2 regions of the Streptomyces sp. NPDC057474 genome follow, and region 2 is predicted to be linked to the other one. Evidence: riboswitches for the same ligand, from Rfam matches in the RefSeq annotation. Region 2 holds a riboswitch; the other holds the start of a gene.
The links. Region 2 has a riboswitch for cobalamin ahead of ACFU53_RS10465 (energy-coupling factor ABC transporter permease). Riboswitches for the same ligand answer to the same signal wherever they lie in the genome.
Positions count from the first base shown of each region.

Region 1: linked by a shared signal. The riboswitch ahead of ACFU53_RS21590 (cobalamin biosynthesis protein) and the one ahead of ACFU53_RS10465 (energy-coupling factor ABC transporter permease) in region 2 are both predicted to bind cobalamin.

Region 1 covers NZ_JBHVDX010000073.1:26,834-33,835, reverse strand. Annotated here, with positions in the region: gene ACFU53_RS21595 (cobyric acid synthase) at 1-934, opposite strand, end outside; gene ACFU53_RS21590 (cobalamin biosynthesis protein) at 931-1,902, opposite strand; cobalamin riboswitch at 2,000-2,164, opposite strand; gene ACFU53_RS21585 (DUF397 domain-containing protein) at 2,233-2,607, shown strand; gene ACFU53_RS21580 (hypothetical protein) at 2,639-2,950, shown strand; gene ACFU53_RS21575 (hypothetical protein) at 3,378-3,599, opposite strand; gene ACFU53_RS21570 (anion permease) at 3,631-4,893, opposite strand; gene ACFU53_RS21565 (lysozyme) at 5,092-5,841, opposite strand; gene ACFU53_RS21560 (class II aldolase/adducin family protein) at 6,038-6,769, shown strand.
Region 2 covers NZ_JBHVDX010000026.1:23,417-30,418, reverse strand. Annotated here, with positions in the region: gene ACFU53_RS10490 (L-rhamnose mutarotase) at 1-23, shown strand, start outside; gene ACFU53_RS10485 (amidohydrolase family protein) at 83-943, shown strand; gene ACFU53_RS10480 (energy-coupling factor ABC transporter ATP-binding protein) at 973-1,836, opposite strand; gene cbiQ (cobalt ECF transporter T component CbiQ) at 1,838-2,593, opposite strand; gene ACFU53_RS10470 (energy-coupling factor ABC transporter substrate-binding protein) at 2,600-3,070, opposite strand; gene ACFU53_RS10465 (energy-coupling factor ABC transporter permease) at 3,067-3,780, opposite strand; cobalamin riboswitch at 3,810-4,016, opposite strand; gene ACFU53_RS10460 (DUF1775 domain-containing protein) at 4,214-4,957, shown strand; partial or broken gene ACFU53_RS10455 (HoxN/HupN/NixA family nickel/cobalt transporter) at 5,270-5,494, shown strand; gene ACFU53_RS10450 (substrate-binding domain-containing protein) at 5,607-6,725, shown strand; gene ACFU53_RS10445 (MarR family winged helix-turn-helix transcriptional regulator) at 6,682-7,002, opposite strand, start outside.

The DNA of each region.
Region 1 (7,002 bases), on a different contig from region 2:
CCGTGCCCCGGGTCCCCGGAACGACGACGAGGTCGGCGTCGGCCAGTTCCTCGGCCCGGTCCACGAACCGCACGACGACACCGGGTTCGGTGGCGAGCGCGTCGACATCGGTGAAGTTGGACATCAGCGGAACCGCGCACACGGCGACCCGCAGCACGTCCTCCCCGACGGGCGGCGCGACATTCGACTCCCGGACCGTCCCCCGCAGCGAGACCCGAAGCCCGTCCTCCTCGTCGATCCCGAGTCCGTGCCGGAAGGGCAGCACACCGTACGTCCGCCGCCCGGTGAGCCCGTGCAACATGTCGAGCCCCGGCTCCAGCAGGGAGACGTCCCCCCGGAACTTGTTGACGAGGAAGCCGGCGACGAGGGCCTGATCCTCGGGCGAGAGCAGCGCGACGGTCCCGAAGAAGGACGCGAAGACCCCACCGCGATCGATGTCGCCGACGACGAGGACGGGAAGCCCGGCATTCCGGGCTATCCCCATGTTGACGATGTCGGTGCGCCGAAGATTGATCTCGGCGGGCGAACCGGCCCCCTCACAGATCACCGCGTCATATGTGCCCCGCAACTCGGCGAGACACTCCAACACGGTCCCGAGCAGCCGCTGTTGCCGCCCGCCGTGATACCCGCGCGCACTCATCTCACCCACGGGCTTCCCCAGCAGCACCACCTGACTGCTCCGCTCACCCCCGGGCTTCAGCAGAACGGGGTTCATGAGCGCACTCGGCTCGACGCGACAGGCCTGAGCCTGCATGGCCTGAGCCCGCCCGATCTCAGCGCCTTCCTTCGTCACGAAGGAATTGAGCGACATGTTCTGCGCCTTGAACGGCGCGACCTTGACCCCCTGCCGCACGAGCCACCGACAGATCCCGGCGGTGACAACGCTCTTACCGGCATCGGAGGTGGTCCCGGCGACCAACAGCCCGCCACTCATCCCTGACTCCTCACCTGGTGTGCCGGGCGCCGCGAAACCCGGCCCCGCAGCACCGCCGCACCCGCACTCACCCCAAGGGCCAGCCACCCGACCCGCCGAGACAACCGAACAGCCCGCTCGATGTCCCCCACGACGACGGTCCGCCCCTCCCCGTTCAGCACAGGCCGATGCTCAACCCGCCCCCCGTACGACAACGTGCCCCCCAACCGCACTCCGAGCGCCCCCGCGAACGACGCCTCCACAGGCCCCGCGTTGGGACTCGGATGCCTCCCCGCATCGGCCCGCCAAGCCCGGACAGCCCCCCGGGCATCCCCACCGGCTGCCGCGGCCAACACCGCGGTCAGCCGAGCTCCCGGCCACCCCGCCACGTCGTCCAGCCGCGCGGAGGCCCACCCGTACCGCCGATACCGTTGCGACCGATGCCCGACCATGGCGTCCAACGTGTTGACGGCCCGGAACCCCACCAGCCCGGGCACACCCCCCACGGCCCCCCACACGAGCGCCCCCACCACCGCGTCCGACGTGTTCTCGGCGACGGACTCCACGACGGCCCGCGCGATCCCGTCCGAGTCGAGCGCCTGAGGATCCCGCCCGCACAGATGAGGCAAGCGGTCCCGCGCGCCCTCGACATCGCCCGCATCGAGGGACCGCCCGATCGCCCGGGCCTCCCGCCCGAGCGAGGTCCCCCCGACGACGGCCCAGGTGGCGGCGGCGGTCAATCCGACGGAGGCGGCACGCGATGGCCGTACGGCGGCCGCCGCCACGGCTCCCAGCGCTACGGCGCCACCCGCGCACACCGCGGTGTGCAGAGCGCCCCACCCGCGGTGGTCCCGCCACAACACCCGCTCCACGGCACCGGCGGCCCGACCGAACGCGGCGACCGGATGCCCCCGGCGAGGATCGCCCAGGAGCAGGTCACCGAGGAGCCCGGCGGCGGCACCGTACGCGAAGACGCGATCGGCACGCATCGGTTCAGCCGATCACGAGGTCGGGCAGGGACCGGGTGCTGAGCCCCGATGGGCAGCCGCGCATGGCGATATGTCCTCACTCAGGGTGTCCACGCCCTGGTTCGACGAGACCGACGGCGAGAGTTCCTGGCTCCCGGGAAGGTTCTTCCCCGGTGACAGTGGCGGGACCGCGCCGGACTCGCACCGGCTTCCTCTCCTGCCGTCGTACATGGCCCCGGCAGTCCACCACGCACCTGGAAGAACCGTCAACTTGCTGTTGACCTGCGGTGGAGCGGTGTGCTGAGCCCCACATCGCTGAAATATCGTCAGATGCCCTAATAGGCTCTTTCCGTGCTCTTTCCGTGCTCTTTCCTGACGCCCGAGCTGGGAGCACTCAAGGGGACGGCAGTACGAAAGCTGAGCGCCGACGAGCGGCGTCGGGTGTTTCGTCGCGGGGAGACGAACCTGGTGTGGCCGGCCCTCCTCCGCGCCCGCGCGGCGGTTGGACCCGGCGCTCGGGTCGTCGCGGTGAGGACGCCGTGTCGGTGCGCCGACTTGGGAGGTGGAGCGGGCGAGGCCGCTGTCTGCGTGGAAGCGTCGATCAGAGAGAGTCACGTACTGGTGCGTGACTCAAACTTGCATCAGAACGCTGTGCTCTCCTTCCGTCACGCCGCGTGGTGTGGTTTTCTGGCGGGGCTTGTGGACCCGGGAGCGGACGGTTCTTGAAGAACCCTCCGGGGGACGGGAGGTGCACGCGATGGAAGATCGGGCCAAGGGGTCCGCCTCGGCGCATGCGAGGACATCGAGGGACCGGCGGACGCTGTTGTCCGCCGCGGCCCCCCTGGTGCTCTTCAGCATGGTGGCCGGAGTGCTGGCCGTCGGAGTGGGCGCGCTCGCCGCCCTGCTGGTGCCGGGGACGGAGGTGCGAGGCGTCGTCTGGCTGGTGGTGACCGCCCTCATCGCCGCGGGAGCGGGTTTGTGGTGGGGGCTGACTCCGGTCACGGAGCGGCTGAGGGTCCTGGACCGGGCTCTGGCCGGGGCTCGGCCGCGGGGGCCGGAGCGGCACTGAGACCGCTGGGTCGCGAAGCGTCGGCGCGGGCGCGCAGTACCTTGCCGAGCCCCGCGGCGAGCGAGGTGAGCAGTGCGGCGCCGATCGCGCCGGTGATCGCCGTGGTGAGTGGTGGCGTGGCCCCGAACTGAGTGGTGGGCACGACCCGGTCGCCACCGCGATGCTCGGCAGCAGCACGCTCGCGCAGAACGTGCCCAGCAGCAGGCGGGTCGACACGAGTCGTATCTCGCCGTCGACACGGGCGCTCTCCACCCGGATGAGCGCCTCCGCCCACTCCTGTCGCTGCATGGCGTACGACTTGAGGGTGCAGTCGTTCGACGAGGGTCACAGTTTGCTGTGGAAAATAGACAAACCCCCTATACCTGGTCAAACGGTACGAGGGGTTCGTTGTGGTGTGTCGTGCGAGGTGAGAGGGGTGGACGGGGCCTCAGGCCATGATCAGGTAGATCCCGTACCCCACCGCCGTCGCGCAGGCCGCGAAGCACGTGTACGCCGCTGTCGTGGCCGGTGCCGGTGAGTTGCCGGCGGCGGTCGCGGTCTCCCGCTTGGACAGGCCGACGATGCCCAGGGTGAAGAGGCCGACGAGGGCCACGGTGACCACGAGGCTGACTCCGAAGACGGAGCCGAGAGCTGCCCAGTCGATGTGCATGGTGGTGATCTTCCTCAGGGGGTCGCGGGGCTCAGACGGCGGGCGTCGGCGTGGACGAGTTCGCCGGGGCCGTGGTCTCGACGGCGGCCGGGGCCGCGGGGGCCGGGATGGTCGCCGTGAGGTCCTCGGTCACGGTGCCGGCCGGCGGCGGCGTCACGGCGGCCATCGCGGTGGTCACCACGCCGGGCGGCTCCTCGGTGTCGTTCACATTGGTGTGGTCGACCACCTCGCGGCGCGAGACGACCCAGATCGCGGCGCTGGAGGCGATGAGGAAGACCGCGACGACGGCCGTGCCCCAGCTGCCGAAGGACGTCACCCACTCGGCGAGCGCGGCGACCAGAGCGGCGGCCGGCAGGGTCAGGCCCCAGGCGACGAACATCCGGGTCGCGGTGGACCAGCGGACCACACCGCCCTTGCGGCCGAGGCCCGCGCCCATCACGGCACCGGAGACCGAGTGCGTGGTGGAGAGCGAGAAGCCGAGGTGCGAGGAGGCCAGGATGACCGTGGCCGCGCTGGTCTGGGCGGCGAAGCCCTGCTGCGGCTGGAGGTCGGTCAGGCCCTTGCCCATCGTGCGGATGATGCGCCAGCCGCCCAGATAGGTGCCGAGCGCGATGGCCGTACCGGCGGTGACGATGACCCACACCGGCGGGTCGGAGTCGGGCGCGAGGGCGCCGCCGGCGACCAGGGCCAGGGTGATGATGCCCATCGTCTTCTGGGCGTCGTTCGTGCCGTGGGCCAGCGAGACCAGGCCCGCGGAGGCGATCTGACCGGCGCGGTACCCCTTGCCGGAGGCCTTCTCGCTCGTGTGCTCACCGAGCCTGTACGTCAGCCGGGTGGCGAACATCGCCGCGACGCCGGCGACCAGCGGGGCCGCGACGGCGGGGATCAGCACCTTGGTGACGAGCACGTCGCCGTGCACCGCGCCGGCGCCGGCCGAGGCGATGGTGGCACCGATGAGGCCGCCCATCAGGGCGTGCGAGGAACTGGAGGGGAGCCCGACGAGCCAGGTCAGCAGGTTCCAGAGGATGGCGCCCACGAGCGCCGCGAATATGACCTCTGGCTGTATGCCGGACTCGTCGACGAGCCCCTTGGAGATGGTGTTGGCGACCTCTATGGAAAGGAACGCGCCGACAAGGTTGAGCACGGCGGACATGGCCACCGCGACCTTGGGCTTCATGGCGCCGGTCGAGATGGTGGTGGCCATCGCGTTGGCGGTGTCGTGGAAACCGTTCGTAAAATCGAACGCGAGCGCGGTGATCACCACGATCGCGAGGATCAGCGAGAAGTTTTCCATTTACCCGGGCTTCTTTTGGACGTCAGTGGCACGTGGACCGTAGGCAACCTGGGTGAACGGAAGATGAACTGAGATGGGCGTAGGGATGTAGTGAATGAGGTGCCACCGCTCCGCTTGTGTGGCGACCCATGCTTCGAGCTCGGAGGAGCGGCGGCCCGGCGTTCGAACTGAGACGGAATGCCGAGGTCCGTTACCCCTTCACCCCTCGGCGAACTGCTTCAGCCGGCTCATCGACCCGTTGAAGAGATTCTGGTCACCCGGCAGGCTCCCGCTCCCGTTGTCGTGCTGCCACATCGTCCAGAACTTCCACCCCGCGGGAAGCTCACCCGCCCCCGCGGAGTTGTACCGGGCCAGCCACAGCGCGTGGTTCCCGCCGAAGGCCGTGCTGTTGCCCGTGCAGGTCTTCCACCAGTGGGTGGTCGTGTAGATCACCGGCCGACGGCCCGTGAGGCGCTTGACCTCGTTGCTGAACGACTTGATCCAGCCGACCATCTTGCTGTTGCTCAGGCCGTAGCACTTCTTCTTCTTGTCGTACGGGTTGTACTCGATGTCGAGCGCCGGCGGCAGCGTCCAGCCGTCCGCGCGCCAGCCGCCACCGTTGTTGACGAAGTAGCGGGCCTGGGCCTTCCCCGACGACTTGTGGGGCACCGCGAAGTGGTACGCGCCACGGATCAGGCCCGCGTCGCGCGAGCCTTCGTACTGCTGGGCGAAGTACGGGTTGCGGTAGGTGGTGGACTCGGTCGCCTTGACGTAGACGAACCTGGCGCCCTTCGACTTCGCGCTCGACCAGTTCACCTTCTTCTGGTGCGAGGAGACGTCGTGACCCTTGGGCTTGGCGGCGGCCGAGACGGGGATCTCGGTGAGAGCGGTCCCCCCTAGGGCGAGCGCCGCGACGGAGGCGGCGAATACGCGGTTGCGGCGACGGGACGACTTGAGAGCACGGGCCATGGTTCCCCCCGGAATGGCAACTTGTGCGACAAAACACCCGGAGGCTACTGGAAGATCGCCGAATCCCGGTCGATCATCGGCCAATCGCCGACACCGGGTGATGTGTACGCATATGGGCTCTTCCGAAGGTCCGCGTCCGGCCCTACAGTGCCCCGGCCGGGACCCGTCGGTGTGGTCCGCCTGGCAGGATCACGGCATGGCTGAGCAGCGGAGCGACACCCGGGACGAGCGGGACGCGGGTGGGGATTCACCGGGTTCGCGAAACATACGGCGGCGGGGTGTGCCGGACGACGTGGCGCGCGCGTGGGACGAGCTCGTCGCCACGGCCCGCCGGACGGTGGCCGACGGTCTGGTCGTCGGCACCTCCGGCAATGTGTCCGTGCGCGTCGGGGACACCGTCCTGGTCACACCGACGGGAGTGCCGTACGACCGCCTGACTCCGGACGACGTGACGGGCGTCGACCTCTCCGGCCGACAGGTTCTCGGCACGCTCCGGCCGACGAGCGAGCTCCCCATGCACCTGGCGATCCACACCACCACCGACGCCCGCGCCGTCGTCCACACCCACGCCGTCCACGCGACGGCCGTCTCCACCCTCGTGAGCGAGCTGCCGCTGATCCACTACATGTCCGCGGCCCTCGGCGGACCCGTCCGGGTCGCCCCGTATGCGACCTACGGCACCCCGGAGTTGGCCGAGAACATGCTCCGCGCTTTGACGGAGCGCACCGCTTGTCTCCTCCAGAACCACGGCACGATCACATACGGAAACACCCTCTCCGAGGCATACGACCGCACGACCCAACTCGAATGGATGTGCCAGGTCTGGCTGACGGCCTCCTCGGTCCCGGGTCTCTCCCCGAACCTACTCACCCGCGAACAGGTGAACGAAGCGGGGGACCGCCTCCGGGGGTACGGCCAGCCTGGGTAGCGGACTTCCGACGGCGCGGGACGACCGGCACCGCCGGACAGACACGTCGCGGCTGATCGCCCGCGGCGGAAGCAGAGTTCAGCGGCGGAACAGCCCCTCGGACCACCTACCGTCCCCTTCCTCTGCCTCCGGCCGGCTTCTTGCCCTTGCTTCCCTAGGCGGTCCGTCCTTCCTCTGCCTCCGGCCGGCTTCTTGCCCTTGCTTCTCCAGGCGGTCCGCCCCTTCCCCTGCCT
Region 2 (7,002 bases):
TGCCCGTGGTGTGGGAGCTGTGAGCGGCGCGGACGGCCCGGGGGCGGCGGGCGGTACGAAATCCGTGGGAGCCGGGGCCGACGTGGACGCTCACCCCTTGATCGTCGACGCCCACCACCACGTCTGGGACCTCTCCGTCCGCGACCAGAACTGGATCACCGGCCCCGAACTCGCGCCGCTGCGGCGCGACTTCACCCTCCGAGAGCTGGAGGCGGCGGCACGATTCGTCGGCGTCGCCGCCAGCGTGCTGGTACAGACGATCACCGTGCCCGAGGAGACCCCCGAGTTCCTGGCCCTGGCCGCCGGCAGCGACCTGGTCGCCGGGGTCGTCGGCTGGACCGACCTCACGTCGCCCGGCGCCGCCGAGACCCTTGCCGAACTGCGCGAAGGGCCCGGCGGCGAGTATCTGGTGGGCATCCGCCACCAGGTGCAGGGCGAACCCGACCCGCGCTGGCTGGTACGCCCGGACGTTCTGCGTGGCCTGGCCGCAGTCGCCGAAGCGGGACTCGTCTACGACCTCCTGGTCAAACCCCACCAGCTCCCGGCCGCCGTGGAGGCGGCGGCCCGGCTACCCGAACTCACCTTCGTCCTGGACCACTTGGGCAAGCCGCCCATCGCCTCCGGCGAACTGGAGCCGTGGGCGGGGGAGATACGGCGGCTCGCCGCCCTGCCGAACACCGTGTGCAAGCTCTCCGGCCTGGTCACGGAGGCGGACTGGAACTCCTGGTCCGTCGCGGACCTTGTCCCGTACGCCGACACCGTGCTGGACACCTTCGGTCCCGAGCGGCTGATGTACGGCTCCGACTGGCCCGTCTGCCGGCTCGCCTCCGACTACGTCGAAGTCATCGACGTGGCAGAGTCGTTGCTGCCCGCACTGAGTCCGGCCGAAGACCAAGAGGTCTTCGCGGGCACCGCGATCCGTACCTACGGCCTGCGGATCTGACGCGGCCTCGCCGAAGACTCCCAGGTGTGTCAGCCGTCGGCCGGTACAGGGGGAGCGACGCGTGCCTTCGCCATGGCGGCCAGCTCCTCCGGCGTGCGTGGACCGGGCTCCTCATTGGTCAACAGCCCCTGCTCGCGCAGCAGTTGAGCGACCGCTATGCCCCAGGGGAGCCGTAGCCCCGCCTGCTGGAGGAGATCCGTGCGGGCGAGCATCGCGGCCACCGGGCCCGTGCGCGCGCCGGACGGAGTGAGCAGCGCCGCGTCGTCGGCCCAGCGCAGGGCGAGGTCGACGTCGTGGGTGGCCATCACGACGGTGGTGCCGGACCGGCGCAGCTCGTCCAGGGTGGCGAGGAGCCGTTCCTGTCCGTCGGGGTCGAGCCCGGCGGTCGGTTCGTCGAGGATCAGGACCCGGGGCCGCATCGCGACCGCGCCGGCGATGGCGGTCCGCTTGCGCTGGCCGTAGGAGAGCAGATGGGTGGGCCGGTCGGCGAGGGCGCCGATGCCGAGCGCGCCGAGCGCCTCGTCCACCCGGGCCCGCACCTGTGCGTCGGGGAGCCCGAGGTTCAGCGGGCCGAACGACACGTCCTGCGCGACGGACGCCGCGAAGAGCTGGTCGTCCGGGTCCTGGACGACCAGCTGGACCGTCGTACGGAGCCGGGTCAGGCCTCTCCGGTCGTACGTCACCCGCTGCCCCTCGACCGCCAACTCGCCCGTACGGGGCCGCAGCCCGCCGCTGAGCAGCCGCATCAGCGTGGTCTTGCCGCTGCCGTTGCGGCCCAGCAGGGCGAGCGCGCGCCCCTCGTGCACCTCGAAGTCGAGATCGCTGAGCACGGCCGGACCGTCCTCGTACGCGAAGGACGCGCCCCGCAGGGCGACCAGCACGGGCTCGCTCATGTCAGCGGCCTTTCCAGGACGAATCCAGTACGAAGGTGAGGGTGGCCACGGCCGTGAGGAGGGCGACGGCGGCCACGGTGAAGCGGGCGGAGATCCGGGCCTCGGGCACCAGGACGCGCAGGGTGCCGTCGTACCCCCGCCCGGCGAGCCCGGTCTGCAGCCGTGCCGCCCGGTCGAAGGCCCGCACGAACGCGGTGGCGCCAAGACCGGCGAGTGAACGCCAGGTGGCGGCCCGCGTGGTGTGCCCCAGCCGGGCCGCCTGCGCCTCCCGGATCCGGCGCACGGAGTCCAGGAGCAGAAAGCTCATGCGGTACGTGACCAGCGCGACGTCCACGACCGGTGCGGGCACCCCGGCCTTCACCAGGCGCGGCAGCAGATCCGACATGGGCGTGGTGAAGGCGAACAGGAGGACGCCGAGGGAGGCGGCCGAGGTGCGCAGCAGCAGCTCCCCGGCGCGGACCGGTCCGCCCTCGGCCAGGGTCACGAACCCGCCGGGCCCACCGACCTGGACGAGCAGCGGCAGCGCGCCGGTCACGCAGAAACCCAACGGCACCCGGTAGGCACGCCACAGTCGGCGGCCGGGCACGCCCGCCGGGCCCAGCAGCACGGCGAGCGCGGTCAGCAGGACCAGGGCCGCGCCGGGCCAGGGCGGCAGGGAGATCGCGAGCACGGTGAGGCCGAGCCCGAGCACGGCCTTGTCCACGGGATGGCGGTGGCGCCAGCGACTGCTGTGCGCCGCCGCGTCGATCGGCAGCACGCGGGCTCAGACCCGCCCGGCGGGGGACTCCCCGGAACCACCGGACGAGCCCTCGTCGCCGGTCGCGCCCTTCGAGGCCGTCGCGGTTGCCGTGGTGGTCGCCGCCACGCTCACCGGAACCGCCTCGGCCGCCTCGGCCGTGGTGGCGTCCCCGGCCCCGTTCAGCTGTGCCCGGGCTCGTGCCTCGCCTTGGCGCCGGCCCCGGTGGATACCGAAGTAGTAGGCGAGGACGCCCGCGCCGAGCGCGGCCTGCAGGGCGAACAGCGCCGACTCGATCTCGCCGGACGGCGGCTCGTACAGGGGGGAGAACCACGGTTCGTAGTCCGGCTTGAGCTCCGTGATCGCGGTCTCCGCCTCGGCGTCGGCGCCCGCGAAGGGCTCTTCCTTGTGGTCGCCGAGGCCGAGGGCCAGCGGCAGGACGGCGAGCGCGGCCACGACGAGCAGCAGCAGGGCGTTGATCTTCGTGTTCCGGTTCATCGGGCCACCGCCTCGCTCTCGGTCTCGGTCTCGGTGCGGTTGCGCCTGCCGGCCAGGAGCACGCCGAGCCGGGTCAGTTCACCCTTGCTCGACTGCACCAGCAGACGCATCACCAGCACCGTGAGGAGACCCTCACTCACGGCGAGCGGGATCTGGGTGACGGCGAAGATGGAGCCGAACTTGCCGAGCGCGCCCAGGAAGCCGCTGCTCGGGTCGGGGAACGCGAGCGCCAGTTGCACGCTGGTGACGCAGTAGGTGACCAGGTCGGCGACGAACGCGCCGAAGAACACCGTGACCATCAGCGGTACGTCGAACCGCCACAGCAGCCGGTAGATGCCGTAACCCGCCCAGGGGCCGACGATCGCCATCGAGAAGACGTTGGCGCCGAGCGTGGTCAGGCCGCCGTGCGCGAGCAGCAGGGCCTGGAAGAGCAGGGTGATGGTGCCAAGGACCGCCATGATCGGTGGCCGGAACAGGATGGCGCCCAGTCCGGTGCCGGTGGGGTGGGAGCAACTCCCGGTGACCGACGGCAGTTTCAGCGCGGACAGGACGAAGGTGAAGGCCCCCGAAGCGCCGAGCAGCAGCGTGCTCTCGGGATGCTCCTTGACCTCACGGGTGAGTGCTCGGACTCCGTGGACGACGAACGGCGCGGACGCGACACTCCAGGCGATCGCGTGCGCCGGAGGAAGGAAACCCTCGGCTATGTGCATGGCTCAGCAGACCCTCTCCAGCACCTCGTGGATGGTTGACGCGCCTTGGCCGGTCTCCTGGCTTACGGGTACCACCGCCCGTGCTCCGCCTTCCCGGGTCACAAGGACCCAGTGGCTGTCCGTGAGGACTGGAGCCGGACTTCCCGATCACAGTGGCGAGGGCCGCACCGGCATGACACCGGATTTCCCGTTCACCAAGGCGTGGTGACAGTAGTGCCCACATAAGGGCGCTGACAAGCCGAGACGAGGGGCGCGCGGGCGCCGTGGAACAGCTCACACCACGGCACACGCCCCACCGCCCCCACGCCGCACACGAGCGAACTCGCGAAGACGGCAGATGGCCGGAACCGCTCGTACAGGTGGTCGTCCTTGGCCACAGGTCCCGCCCTGCGCTTGAATTCAGCTTCACGCCGTCGGCACAGGGGAGTCCGCAGTGCACCGCCCGACCTTGGTACGCAGTTCGCGCCGTCTCGGCGTTCTCACCGCAGCCGCGTTCGCGGTAGCCGTCGCGACCGCGGGACCGGCCGCGGCCCACGCGGAGGTCGAGGCGGAGGGCGCCCGGTCCCTCGACCAGAACGTCGAACTGACCTTCTCCGCGGAGTCGGAGTCCTCCTCCGCCGGCATCACCAAGCTGGAGGTGATCCTGCCCGAGGGCATGGTCCCCGCCGACATCACCTACAAAGAGGGCCCGGACGGCTGGAAGTTCGCCCCCACCAGCCGGGGCTACACCGTGTCGGGCGCGAAACTCGCGGTGGGGGAGGACGTCGAGTACGTCGTCACCGTACGGCAGTTGCCCGACGCCAAGTCGCTGGTCTTCAAGACCCTCCAGTCGTACAGCGACGGCAAGGTGGACCGCTGGATCGAGCTGGAGGAGGAATCCGAAGGGGACGGCCACGGCCACGGTCACCCGGCACCCCGCCTGGACCTGAAGGCAGCCGCGCCCGGCGCCGAAGTCGTGAGCCCCACCCCTTCGGAAGAACCCACCACGGCGTCCCCCTCGCCCTCACCCGAGACGAGTGCCAAGACCGCCACGCCGTCGGCGGAGCCCGCGGCGGACAGCGGCGACGGCGACGACGGTGTCTCCCTCGCTGTGCCCCTCGGCATCGGTGCCGCCGTCCTCCTCGCGCTCGGCGGCGGCGTGTGGTGGTTCCGGTCGCGCCGGGGCGGGACCGCCTGACCTGCTCCAAGCCGGCCAGCAGTCGTGTGGGTGAGATCGACCTTCGCGGCGTGTGGCCACTCATGAGGCCGGCCACGTCTTCGGCCTGAAGGATCTCTGGGCCGACGAGAACCTCACCATGGGCTCAGACCCGTCGCTCCAGCAGCGCGCAGCCCATGGAACCCGGCGGTAGCGGGTGCGCCGGGTCTCCGGCGTATCCCTGCGCTGGTCGCGGCGGGCAGCTTCCGCCCAGGCTCTGGCACTGCCATTCCGAGTGGGGACGCAGTGCCGGGGACGGGGGTGAAGTCCCGGTCGGGGAGGACTGGGGCAGGCATCACCGGCCTCTCGGTGGCCGTCGCTCTCGTCATCGGCACGGTCGAACTGCTCGGTCTCGTCGCCGAGAAGGCGCATCTGCGCGGCACGTTCTGGGAGTGGGTCTACGGCCTCGCCCTCGACGCCATCGGCTATGTCGTCGTCGGCCTGTTCTTCGTCACCTGGGCGGTCCCCCTGCTGGTGTGGCGGTTCGGGCGGATCGAGGAGAAGTGGACGACACGCTGAACATCCACCCGCGACCCCGAAGTCATGACCTGGCCTCGGCCCCGGCCTACGAATCGGTCTCGATCCGTGGCACCGCCTGGGGCGCCGATGACGATCACGCCATCATGAGGCCATGAATCGGCCACCGCCCCGCCTCCACACCCCCGAGTGGGTCACGGCCGACGACTCGACCCTGAACGTGGCGCTCGTGTACCCGATGCAGGGGCCCGCCGGTATCTTCGGCCCCACCTGCGGGGCGTGCGCCCGGCTGGCCGCCGAGGAGGTCAACAAGGCCGGGGGAGTGCTGGGCAGGGAGCTGCGGCTGATCGAGGTCGACGGCGGGGCCGAGCCGCGGCGGGTCGCCGAGGACGTCGAGGCCCTGGTCGCCTCGGGCGCGGTGCAGGGCGTCACCGGCTGGCACATCTCCTCCGTCCGGCAGGCGGTGGCCCCCCGCGTCGCGCACCGGGTGCCGTACGTGTACACGGCCCTGTACGAGGGCGGGGAGCGCACCGAGGGCGTCTTCATGACGAGCGAGACGCCCTCCTGGCAGCTGCTGCCCGCGATGCGGCTGCTCGCCGAGTCCCGTGGCGTGCGCCGCTGGTTCGTCGTCGGCAACAACTACGTGTGGCCCCGGCACACCGCGCGGGCGGCCCGGGGCTACGCCCGCGAGTGCCGGGGCCGGGTCTGCGGTGAGGCGTATCTGCCGCTCGGTACCGAGGACTTCGAAGACGTACTGCGACGTATCGAGCGGGCCGACGCCGACGGGGTCCTGATGCTCCTGGTCGGCAGCGACGCGGTCCGCTTCAACCGGGCCTTCGCCGCCTCCGGGCTCGACCGGCGATGTCTGCGGCTGAGCACGCTGATGGACGAGAACATGCTGATCGGCAGCGGCCCCGAGGCCACCCTCGATCTCTACAGCACGGCCGGGTTCTTCGCGTCGCTGGCCGACCAGAACACCCTGGACTTCCACGGCCAGTACGCCGGCCGCTTCGGCCTGGAGGCGCCGACCCCGGGCAGCCTCGGCGAGTCCTGCTACGAGGGCGTCCTGCTGCTCGCCGCGCTCGTCGAGCGGGCGCGCGCCCTGGACGTGACCGCGATCGGGGCGGCCGCCGACACCGTCTCGTACGAGGGGCCGCGCGGTCTGCTGAGCCTGGACGGGCGGCATGTGCGCCAGCGCATCTACCTCGCGCAGGCGGACGGATACGACTTCAACGTCCTCGCCCAGCTGCGCGCTCCGCACGACCTGCGTTGACCTTGCCCTGACCGTCGGCGGTTCCGCCGTCCTCCAGGGTCCGGGCCAGTCGGTCCAGCAGGAGTTCCAGCCGCTTCCCGTCCTCGTCGGTCAGCGGCGACTCTAACTCGGCCCAGTCGGCGCGTACTTCGCGGGTGAGCAGCTGCCATCGCTCCCTACCGCGCGGGGTGAGGTGGGCGAGGACGCGGCGCCGGTCGGTGGGGTCGACTCGGCGGAAGACCAGGTTCTGGTCGACGAGTTGGTCGATCAGCTTGGTCAGGCTCGGAGCCGGCAGGAA